DNA from 3 places in the Thioalkalivibrio sp. ALE9 genome. Region 2 is predicted to be linked to each of the others. Evidence: predicted binding sites of a transcription regulator. Region 2 holds the regulator's gene; each other region holds the start of a gene.
The links. Region 2 encodes FliA, which starts transcription of late flagellar genes. Its sites were predicted from a motif close to GCTAAAGTTNNNNNNNNNNCNGCCGATA; they were not measured.

Region 1: the regulator FliA is predicted to act here: its motif matches at 1,973-2,000, upstream of flgM (flagellar biosynthesis anti-sigma factor FlgM).
Region 3: the regulator FliA is predicted to act here: its motif matches at 1,749-1,776, upstream of D106_RS0106700 (YjfB family protein).

The regions. Positions count from the first base shown of each region.
Region 1 covers NZ_KB898122.1:320,201-323,469, forward strand. The annotation lists tRNA gene D106_RS0101510 (tRNA-Pro) at 172-248, shown strand; gene D106_RS0101515 (flagellar brake protein) at 321-1,037, opposite strand; gene D106_RS0101520 (flagella synthesis protein FlgN) at 1,121-1,606, opposite strand; gene flgM (flagellar biosynthesis anti-sigma factor FlgM) at 1,622-1,936, opposite strand; gene flgA (flagellar basal body P-ring formation chaperone FlgA) at 2,043-2,732, opposite strand; gene D106_RS0101535 (chemotaxis protein CheV) at 3,028-3,269, shown strand, end outside.
Region 2 covers NZ_KB898122.1:494,615-497,883, forward strand. The annotation lists partial or broken gene flhF (flagellar biosynthesis protein FlhF) at 1-561, shown strand, start outside; gene D106_RS0102355 (MinD/ParA family protein) at 730-1,554, shown strand; gene D106_RS0102360 (RNA polymerase sigma factor FliA) at 1,551-2,318, shown strand; gene cheY (chemotaxis response regulator CheY) at 2,360-2,740, shown strand; gene D106_RS0102370 (protein phosphatase CheZ) at 2,836-3,269, shown strand, end outside.
Region 3 covers NZ_KB898124.1:205,876-209,144, reverse strand. The annotation lists gene D106_RS0106710 (CDP-alcohol phosphatidyltransferase family protein) at 1-653, shown strand, start outside; gene D106_RS0106705 (YceI family protein) at 646-1,284, shown strand; gene D106_RS0106700 (YjfB family protein) at 1,843-2,055, shown strand; gene D106_RS0106695 (class I SAM-dependent methyltransferase) at 2,248-2,877, opposite strand; gene folE (GTP cyclohydrolase I FolE) at 3,126-3,269, opposite strand, start outside.

The DNA.
Region 1 (3,269 bases), 170 kb from region 2:
CCGTCTCCGAATCCGCGAGCCATCGATGCCTTCCGTTCCCTCGCGGTTCTCTGTGTCCTCCGTGCACTCTGTGGTGAACTAAACAGCCGTGTGCCGTGATGGGCGCTCGGTTCGCTTTGACGGTGTTGGGTGCTTTCGTGACGGCGGGGAATCGGATATAGTTCGCGGCTTCGGGGCGTGGCGCAGTCTGGTAGCGCATCTGCATGGGGTGCAGAGGGTCGCAGGTTCAAATCCTGCCGTCCCGACCAAACGGGAAGCATCAAAAAGGCCGCTTGTAGCGGCCTTTTTTGTGTCTGACGTCCGAGTTTGTCCGGGCGGGTCTATTCCATCGAGCGGCGACGCGCCTCGCGCTGGTAATGCAGCAAGGCGAGGTTGGTCTGGCGCTCCAGCCACTGGGTCATCCCGACAATCTCGAAGCCGGCGTATTCGTAGCCCTCCCGCGTACTGCGCCGCCGGTTGGCCAGGCGCAGGTCGCCCGAGAGCCGCTCACTGACGTCGGGGAGCAGCAGATTGGTGAACGCGAGGGTGGTGCCGGTCTCCAGCGTGTCGAGCGTGGCCGTGGCCAGCTCGATGCACATGCCCTGGCCCGAGAGATCGACGAGCTCGCCGATGACCGGGTCCTTCCAGCCGGGCGCGCGCAGTTCGATCTGCGGGCGCTGGGCCATGGGGATGTGAACGCGGAAGGTTTCGCGGCGCTGGAGATGCTCCAGTGTTTCGGGGTAGGGGCAGGCGTACAGGGCGCCGCCTTCTTCATGTTCGATCCGGGCCACGGTGGTGGAGAAGCGTACGGCCACGCCGCGCAGCGCGGCGAATACCCGCAGGGGCATACCGGAGGTGACATGCTGGTGCGCGCGCGGCGGATTCAGTTCGTCGAGAAAGAGTTCCTTCGCGGCGGGGTCCAGCCGGACCAGGGCCGAAGTGTACAGCGGGCCGTCGGCGTCGAGCCGGACGCTGACCAGGGTGAGCTTGTGGTCCAGGTCCTTGAGAATGCCGGCGATCCGGTCCGGCTTGTCGACCGTGTAGTCGGTTTCGTCCATGCGTCCGTGACGTTAGCTGGGTGTGAGGACGCAAGGTACTGGTCGAGCATCCGAAATGCCAGCATCGGTGCGAATAAGCTGCATCAGGCTTGTGTGATACGGCGTCCGCCACGGGTGTTGGGGCGGGTGCGCCCGTAGGGGTCGTAGGTCGCCGCCGGGCCGGCCTCTTCGCCGCGCAGGATCTGCATGGAGAGCTCCACGCGCTGGCGATCGCGATCGATCAGGCGTGCGTTGCCCTGGTTGAGGGTGTTGCAGCGCTCGATGGACTGGCGCAGGGCCTGCCAGTGATCGTTGAGGACGGCACCGTCGTCCATGCGCGAGAGCAGGCGGGCCATGCCCTCGGGTGTGAATGACTCGCTCGCGGCCTCGGCGATAGCGCGCTGCTGGCGGGTCTCGGTCTCGAGTTCCTGCAGCAGCCCCTGCTTGGTCGCCACGACCTCCTGCAGGGTCTCCGGGGTGCGCGCCTCGACCGCGCGGGTCTCCTGGATCAGGGCCTCTTCCAGTTGGTGGGCCAGCCGGATCGAGGTTTCCAGGGAGCGCAGCAGGCGATGGCGCGTGTCGGTGTTCATCGGTGAGGTCCGTGATTAGCGCAGCAGGCGCTCGAGGTCGATCATGCGGTCGGCCAGCTGTTCGTTGTCCACCGGGTAGTTGCCGCTGGCGATCGCCTCGCGCAGCTCGGCCACACGCGCCGCGTCGAACGGGGCGTTCTCGCCGGCGCTGGCGGCCGAACTCATCGCCTGGGCGGCGCCGGTCAGGGTAAGCGAATCGTTACCGGTGGTCGCGGCGCTATCCGACCCTTGCGCCCGGTTGGGCGCGCCGCTGGAGTCCTCGCGGCCCTTGACCGTGGAGCTCTGGCCGTCGGGGCGCAGACTGTTCGTATTGAGGCCCTTGATATCCATTGTGCCGTCCTGTCGTTGTAACTGTGCTGCAAGTGTTTACGGCCGCGTGTGCTGAAACTGTAGCCCTGTGGCGGTGGTTTTTGTAACACCGATCACAGAGTCGGCATCAAAGTGTCACCCGGACGTGCCCGGAGGGCTGGATTTCGCCCTCGACCACGCGCCCGGACGAGGTGTTCTTGACCCGGATGCGGTCCCCGAGGGTGCCGTTTTCCAGGGCCTCGCCCTGCATGCGGATGGCGATCGAGCCGTTTTCGGCAAGGATCGTGACCCGCTGGCCGCGGCTGACGATCTCGCGCTGGGTGACGTGCTGTGTGCCGATGATCTGGCCCGGACGAATGCTGCGCCGGGTCTGCTGACCGATGAGGGCCGACTTGTCTTCATGATAACTGCCCGCGTGGCGTGACGTCTCGATGCGCTGGAAGCGCAGATCGCCGCTGGTCAGCGTGTGCTGGCGAGGGAGGTTGCGACTGGCCACCAGCACCTGAGCGTAACGTTCCACCGTGGCCGGGACATACAGCTGCCAGGTGACCGGGCCCGCACACTGAAGGTGGATCGCGGTATTGCCGTCGCGGCGGCCGCCGGGCGGGAAACGGGCGTTGAGTCCGTCATGGCAGTAGGCCAGCCGGAGCCGGTTGTCGAGCTGGCCGATCTCGATATTGATGTCGTCGCTATGTTCGGCGTCCAGCTCCTGCAACAGAAACTGTTCCGCGGCCGCGCGGATCTCCGCAACTGGGTGGATCTCGGCGTGGGCCGGCACGGAGAGCGCGAACCACGCCACGAGAGCCATGAGCCCCATGGGGATGCAGCGTGATGTACAGGTTGTATGTGGATGCATATGCCGGTCCTCGCCGCCCGAGGGAATACCCCGGGTCTGCCGCGTCCGTTCGCGGACCCGAAGCTATGCAGGTTTGATGCCAGTTGTCCGGGCGGTGCCCGACTCAAGGCCCGGCGTTCAATGCCGTTATCCCTGGGAAGCGGCGCCAGAAGGCGCATACAGGCGATTGCAAATGACAGCCCGGGGGTGCGCGGTGCACACTGACCTCCCGGGAGCGGCTCGCGGCAGATGGGCGCGGGACAAGGAGAGCAGCACCATGAGTCAATTCATTGACGATGTGAACCAGCGAACGCAGCTGGTGGGTCAGAACCGGATGGAACTGCTGCTGTTCCACCTGGGTGGATCACAGACCTTCGGAATCAACGTGTTCAAGGTGCGCGAGGTTATCCCGTCGCCGCCGCTGCGCCAGATCCCGGGGTCGATGAGTGTGGTGCGCGGTGTGGCTACCCTGCGGGGCGGCACGGTGCCGATTATCGATCTGGCGCGGGCCATGGGCCT
Region 2 (3,269 bases):
CGCTGGTCGGGCCCACCGGCGTTGGCAAGACCACCACGCTGGCCCGCATCGCGCTGCGCCAGATCCGCCGCATGGGCCCGGATTCGGTTACGCTGGTCACCCTGGACAGCCAGCGCATCGGGGCCACGCGCCAGTTGCAGGCCTTCGCCCAGATGGCGGGGATCTCGGTGCGGGTGCTGCAGAACGCGAGAGAGTTGCGCGAACTGGCGCGCCGCGTGGAGGATGGGCACCTGATCCTGGTGGATACGGCGGGACAGGCCCCGCGTGCAGTGGAGGACGAATCCCTGTTCGCGCACCTGCCGCCGGACATCCGGGCCGAGAGCTGGCTGGTGGTGTCGGCGACGACCCAGGGGAGCGCGTTGCGGCGGGTGCTGGAGGCATTTCGCAAGGCGGAGCCCTCGGCGCTGGTGCTGACCAAGCTGGACGAGGCCGAGGAGCTGGGCGAGGTCCTGTCCGTACTGCTCGATCAGCACCTGGGACTGGGGTTCGTCAGTGATGGCCAGCGTATTGCCGAGGACTTTCACCGGGTCGATACCGGGTATCTGACCCGGCTGGCCCTGGAGGATGCCGCCGATGGACCCGGGGCAGCGGCCAATGCCCGCGAGACCTGGGCGGCCGAGCGCCTGGCGGAGATGGAACCGCCGCGGCGCGCGCGCGCCCAGGCACGTCCGGCACGGGCGGCGGAGCCCGCCACGCTGGAACTGATTCAACCGGTCGGGAAGGGGCGCTATGCCACGCACTAACAAGCCGTTGAAGGTCATCGCGGTTGCCTCGGGCAAGGGCGGGGTGGGCAAGACCAACGTATCAGTGAACCTGTCGGTGGGCCTGGCCCGGCTCGGGCGCGAGGTCATGCTGTTCGACGCCGATCTGGGCCTGGCCAACGTGGACCTGCTGCTGGGGATGCGTCCCGAGCGCACGCTGCACGACCTGGTGACCGGGGACGTGGACAGCCTGGAGGATGTGCTCGTCCAGGGGCCGGACGGGGTGAAGGTGGTGCCTTCGGCTTCGGGGATCGCGGCGATGGCCAACCTGACGCCGGCCGAGCATGCCGGTCTGATCCATGCCTTCAGCGCCTATCGCAAACCCCTGGATGTGCTGATCGTGGACACCGCGGCCGGCCTGCAGGAATCCGTGACGTCGTTCTGCCGCGCGGTCCAGGAGACCCTGGTGGTGGTCTGCGACGAGCCCGCCTCGATTACCGACGCCTATGCCCTGATCAAGGTCCTGCACCGAGATCATGGCCTGCGTCGCTTCCGCATGGTGACGAACATGGTCGACGGCCGCGAAGGCGCCGAGCGACTGATGCAGAAACTCAATACCGTCTGCGGCAACTACCTGCCGGAGGTGGTGCTCGACCTGGCCGGCTATATTCCGATGGATGATCACCTGCGCGAGGCGGTGCAGAAACGCGCGCCAGTGGTACAGCAGTACCCCGGGAGCCCGGCGGGGAAGGCCTTTGCCGAACTGGCACGGACCGTGGACCGCTGGCCGGTGGGCGGCGGTGACCACGGTGGCGTCGGGTTTTTCGTGGAACGGATGCTGCAGAGCGCATGATGACGACGCGTAATCGACTTTCCGGCTATCAGGCGACCTCCGCGGCCAGCGGCGGGCACGAGCAGCTGATTGCCGATCACGTCGAGCTGGTCCACCGCATCGCCCATCACCTGATGGCGCGGCTCCCCGCCTCGGTGCAGGTGGATGACCTGATTCAGGCGGGCATGATCGGGCTGCTCGAGGCGGCGCGCCAGTTCGAGGGCGGCCAGGGCGCGACCTTTGCCACCTACGCCGGGATCCGCATCCGTGGCGCGATGATCGACGAGCTGCGCCGCAGTGACTGGACACCGCGTTCGGTGCACCGCAACAGTCGGCGTATTGCCGCGGCGATCCAGACCGTCGAGGCGCGCGAGGGGCGGGCGGCGCGTGGCAGCGAGGTCGCCGCCGAGCTGGACGTGCCGATCGACCAGTACTACGAGATGCTGCAGGATCACGCCGGAGCCCACCTGTTCGCCCTGGACGACCTCGGCGGGGGTGACGACGGGGCCGATCGCGTGATCGAAGGGCAGGAGGTGTCGCCGGCCCGCACCCTCGAGGCCGGTGAGTTCCGTCAGGAACTGGCCGAAGCCCTCGGCGACCTCCCCGAACGCGAGCGGCTGGTGCTGTCGCTCTACTACATCGAAGAGCTCAACCTGCGCGAGATCGGCGCCGTGCTGGGCGTGACCGAGTCGCGCGTCAGCCAGATCCGAAGTCAGGCCACCATTCGACTGCGCGCCCGCCTGGGTTCGTGGCTCGAAGACGGTACGGCTTTGCAGTTATTCTAAAACCCACCCTACGAATCCCGGAGTGACGTGTGGACAAGGGAATGAAGATTCTCATCGTGGACGACTTTTCCACGATGCGGCGCATTATCAAGAACCTGTTGCGTGATCTTGGCTTCAACAATACCCAGGAAGCCGACGACGGCAGCACCGCGCTGCCTATGCTGCAGAACGGGGATTTCGACTTTCTGATCACCGACTGGAACATGCCCAACATGCCGGGGATCGACTTGCTGAAGGCCGTGCGCGCCGACCCGAACCTCAAGTCCATGCCGGTGCTGATGGTGACGGCGGAGGCCAAGCGCGACCAGATCGTCGAGGCGGCCGAGGCGGGCGTGAACGGCTACGTGGTCAAGCCGTTCACCGCCGAGACGCTGAAGGAAAAGATCGACAAGATCTTCGAACGCATTGAAGCACAGGGATAATCATGGGCCTGTGACCGATATGCCCGACGCCCGTGGCACCGACCGCCGCGGGCGTCGTCCGAAACCTTCCGCGCCGTACCCGCAAGAGGCTTCTCATGACTGAACAGGAACACCCACCACGCGACGATCAGCTGGAGCTTGCGCGGCAGTTGGTCAAGACGCTGGAGGCGGGCGACGACACGGGCGCCCGGGCGCTGGTGCAGGATCTGGCGCGCCCCTATGACCGCGAACTCTTCGACGAGCTGGGCAAGCTGACCCGTGATCTTCACGAGGCCCTGCAAAGCTTCCGCGGCGATTCGCGTCTGGTCGAACTGACCCAGGCGGAGATCCCGGACGCAAAGGAACGCCTGAATTACGTGGTCACGATGACCGAACAGGCGGCCCACGACACCATGAATGCCATCGAGTCGAGCCTGCCGATCGCGGAGTCGTTCAGTCAGCAGGCGGCCGACCTGACGGCGAAGTGGACGCGCTTTCGCAACCGCCAGCTCTCGGTGGAGGAGTTCCGGGACTTTGCCCGCGAGCTCGA
Region 3 (3,269 bases), on a different contig from region 2:
CGCACGCGGGCCTGCCAGCCGTCGCCGGTTTCGTCACGCTCTGGCTGGTGCTGGGTGCCATCCTCGTCAGCCGCACCCCGGCGGCCGGAGTGGCGTCTTCCGGGCGCGGCCCCGGCCCGGCCAACCGGGTCACGCTCCTGCGCGCCGCGCTGACCGCCCCGCTCGGCGGCCTGGTCCTGGCCGCCCCCACCCCGGACGAACCGGTGCTGGCGCTGTGGGTGATCGCCCTCGCGGGCCTGGCACTGGTGCTGGACGGGGTGGACGGGGCCGTCGCGCGCCGCACGGACAGCGCCACCGCGTTCGGCGCCCGCTTCGACATGGAGCTGGACGCCGCCATGATCCTCGCCCTGTCGATCCTCGCCTGGCAGATGACGGCGGTCGGCCCTTGGGTAATCCTGATCGGCCTGATGCGCTACGCCTTCGTGCTGGCCGCCCGCCCCCTGCCCTGGCTGGCCGCGCCGCTGCCGCCCAGCCGGCGCCGCCAGGCCGTCTGCGTGTTGCAGACCGTGGTCCTGCTACTGGTCCTGATCCCCGGCCTGCCCGCACCCGCCGCCATCACCATCGCCCTGGCCGGCCTGCTGGCTCTGGGCCTGTCCTTTGCCGTGGATATCCACTGGCTGTACCGCCACCGACCGGAGGTGTGTCATGACTGACGCCCGCAACAACCGCCGCCCCGCCCGCCTGCGCCGCCTGCTGCTGGGTGGCCTGCTGGCCACGGCCCTCGCGCTGCCCGCACAGGCCCTGGCCGATGCCGACCGCTGGGTCATCGACCCCGACCACTTCGCGGTCGGCTTCCTGGTCGATCATGCCGGCTATGCCAAGGTCTTGGGCATGTTCCTGGAGGCCGAGGGCGAGTTCGTCTTCGACCCCGACACGGGCGAGCTGGGCGACGGCCATTTCGTCATCCAGACCGACAGCGTGTTCACCAACCACGCCGAGCGCGACGACCACCTGCGCAACGAGGACTTCCTGAACGTCGAGGAATACCCGGAGATGCGCTTTACCGCCACGCGCTACGAGCCGACCGGCGAGAACACCGGGCGCCTCAGCGGCGGGCTCGAGCTGCTGGGCGAGACCCGCACCATCCACCTCGACGTGACGATCAACAAGGTTGGGCGCTACCCGTTCCCGCTCGGCGGCCTGTTCGGCCGGCCGTACGTGCTCGGTGCGTCGATGCGCGGCAGCTTCAACCGCTCCGACTTCGGCATGACCTACGGCCTGACCCGCGACATCGTCGGCGACGAAGTCGAACTGATCATCGAGTTCGAGGCCCAGCGCCAGTAACGCCCGGCCGACTGAATGTATTCACCACGAAGCACACGAAGGCACGAAGAAGGGCCAGGGCGGATTGCACCACGGAGGGCACAGAGGACACGGAGAAGCGCTGACCGCAGGGCTGCGCGCTGGAGTCTACGTTGCCGCCGGGCGATCGCGGGGCACGGGGCAACGCTCCCCCGTCATCCCGGCCGCAGCGAAGCGAAGAGCCGGGATCTCCGGACCCTGGCACCCATGTCACGGCGCACCCCGAAGGCGCGGGTCGCGATCGCCCCGAAATAGACAGGACGCGGACGAAGCGAGCGAAACGCCCATTGAAGGTCAAGGGCGCTGTTCACCACGAAGGGCACGAAGATACGAAGGAAGGGCCAGAGCAGATCGAACCTGCCAGGGTATGGAGAAGGGCGGGGAGCCCGGTCGCACGGCGGTGGTGCCGTAGAACAGGAACCTTCTGAAAAAAATCGGGTTCGGGGGCTCAAGTCTGCGGGGATGCAGCCGTCACCGGGGGCAGGCCCGTTCCCCCTATCGAGTGCAACGGGCCTGCACATTCAGAACCGGGAGTACGAGATGGACGCAAGCGCGATTGCCGCGATGGCCACGCAGAACAGCCAGCAGCAGGTGGCCATGCAGAAAGACGTGGCCGTGCAGAAGAAGGCGATGGAGTCGCAGGAGATGGCGGCTCAGTCGATGCTGCAGGCCATGCCCGACATCGGCGAGATGCAGGCCGCCACTCAGAGTCTGCCGGACAACGTCGGCACCAACATCAACACGACCGCCTGAGACGTTACCAACTGTCCGTCCAGAAAGGCCCCGGCGCACTTTTGCCCGGGGCCTTCTCTTTACTGGGCCATCACCCGGCCCGTTCCGGCAACGATCAAACTTCTCCGTGTCCTCCGTGACCTCTGTGGTTACACGCCCTTGCCCTTCCTTCGTATCTTCGTGCCCTTCGTGGTGAACAAAGGCCCTTGCCCTTCAGCCCCCATCCCCGGCATTACGCCCGGACGCATCCGCGGGCGCACGACAGACCCGCGCGGCGAAGCGCCGCATCACGCCCCGCGCCAGACGGTCTTCCGGGTCGATGCAAAAGCCGGCCTGTTCCACCGCGGCCTCGGTATCGCGGTTCGGGTGACAGCCGCCGGTGATACAGGTCCAGGCCGGCTGCACCCGGTCCTGGGCGCGGGCCAGCAGCGGCCGCGTGTGGCGTACATGCTCAAGCATGCGTAGCTCGCCCGCCTCCGCCAGCACCCGGCGCACCTCGCCGAGGGCCCGTGGCGGATCCTGCACGCTGCAGAACACCAGGCCGGAGACCACGGTATCGAAGGCGCCGTCGGCAAATGGCAGGGCCTCGGCCCGCGCCACCACCAGCGGCACGGAAGGCGCCCGCCGCCGGGCCCGGCGCAGGGCCGCCAGGTCCGGGTCGATGCCGATGACCCGTTCCGGATCGGCGTACAGCGGCAGGTCGCGCCCGGTCCCGCAGCCGATCTCCAGTACGCGGCCGTGCGCACCGGCCACCAGACGCCGGCGCCAGCGCCGCAGGCCCAGCAGCTCGGCACCGGCCATCAGGCCGTCGTACAACCAGGGGATCTGTTCCAGACCGCGCATCGAGACTCCCGGGGACAGGAAAATGTGATGCCCAACACATTCTTTCGGCGACTGTCAGGAACCTGTTTCCACAGTCCCTGTCCACTTATACAAGTTGCGGAAATGATCGGCTCGTGGCAACGGCAGCCGGTTTTCCGCCGTTCGGACCAGAACCCTCCATCACACGGGTGTCCGGACGATCTTTGGCCCGACCTTCGCGTCGGGCCATTTTTTTGTGGGGTGACCCCGCCCGGCAGCCCCGGGAACGGTCAGCTGCCCGTGCGACCGATCAGGTTGAGGAACTCGCGCCGGGTCCGGCCGTCCTCGCGGAAGGCGCCCAGCATCACCGAGGTCGCCATCGACGAATGCTGCTTCTCCACCCCGCGCATGGTCATGCACATGTGCTTGGCATC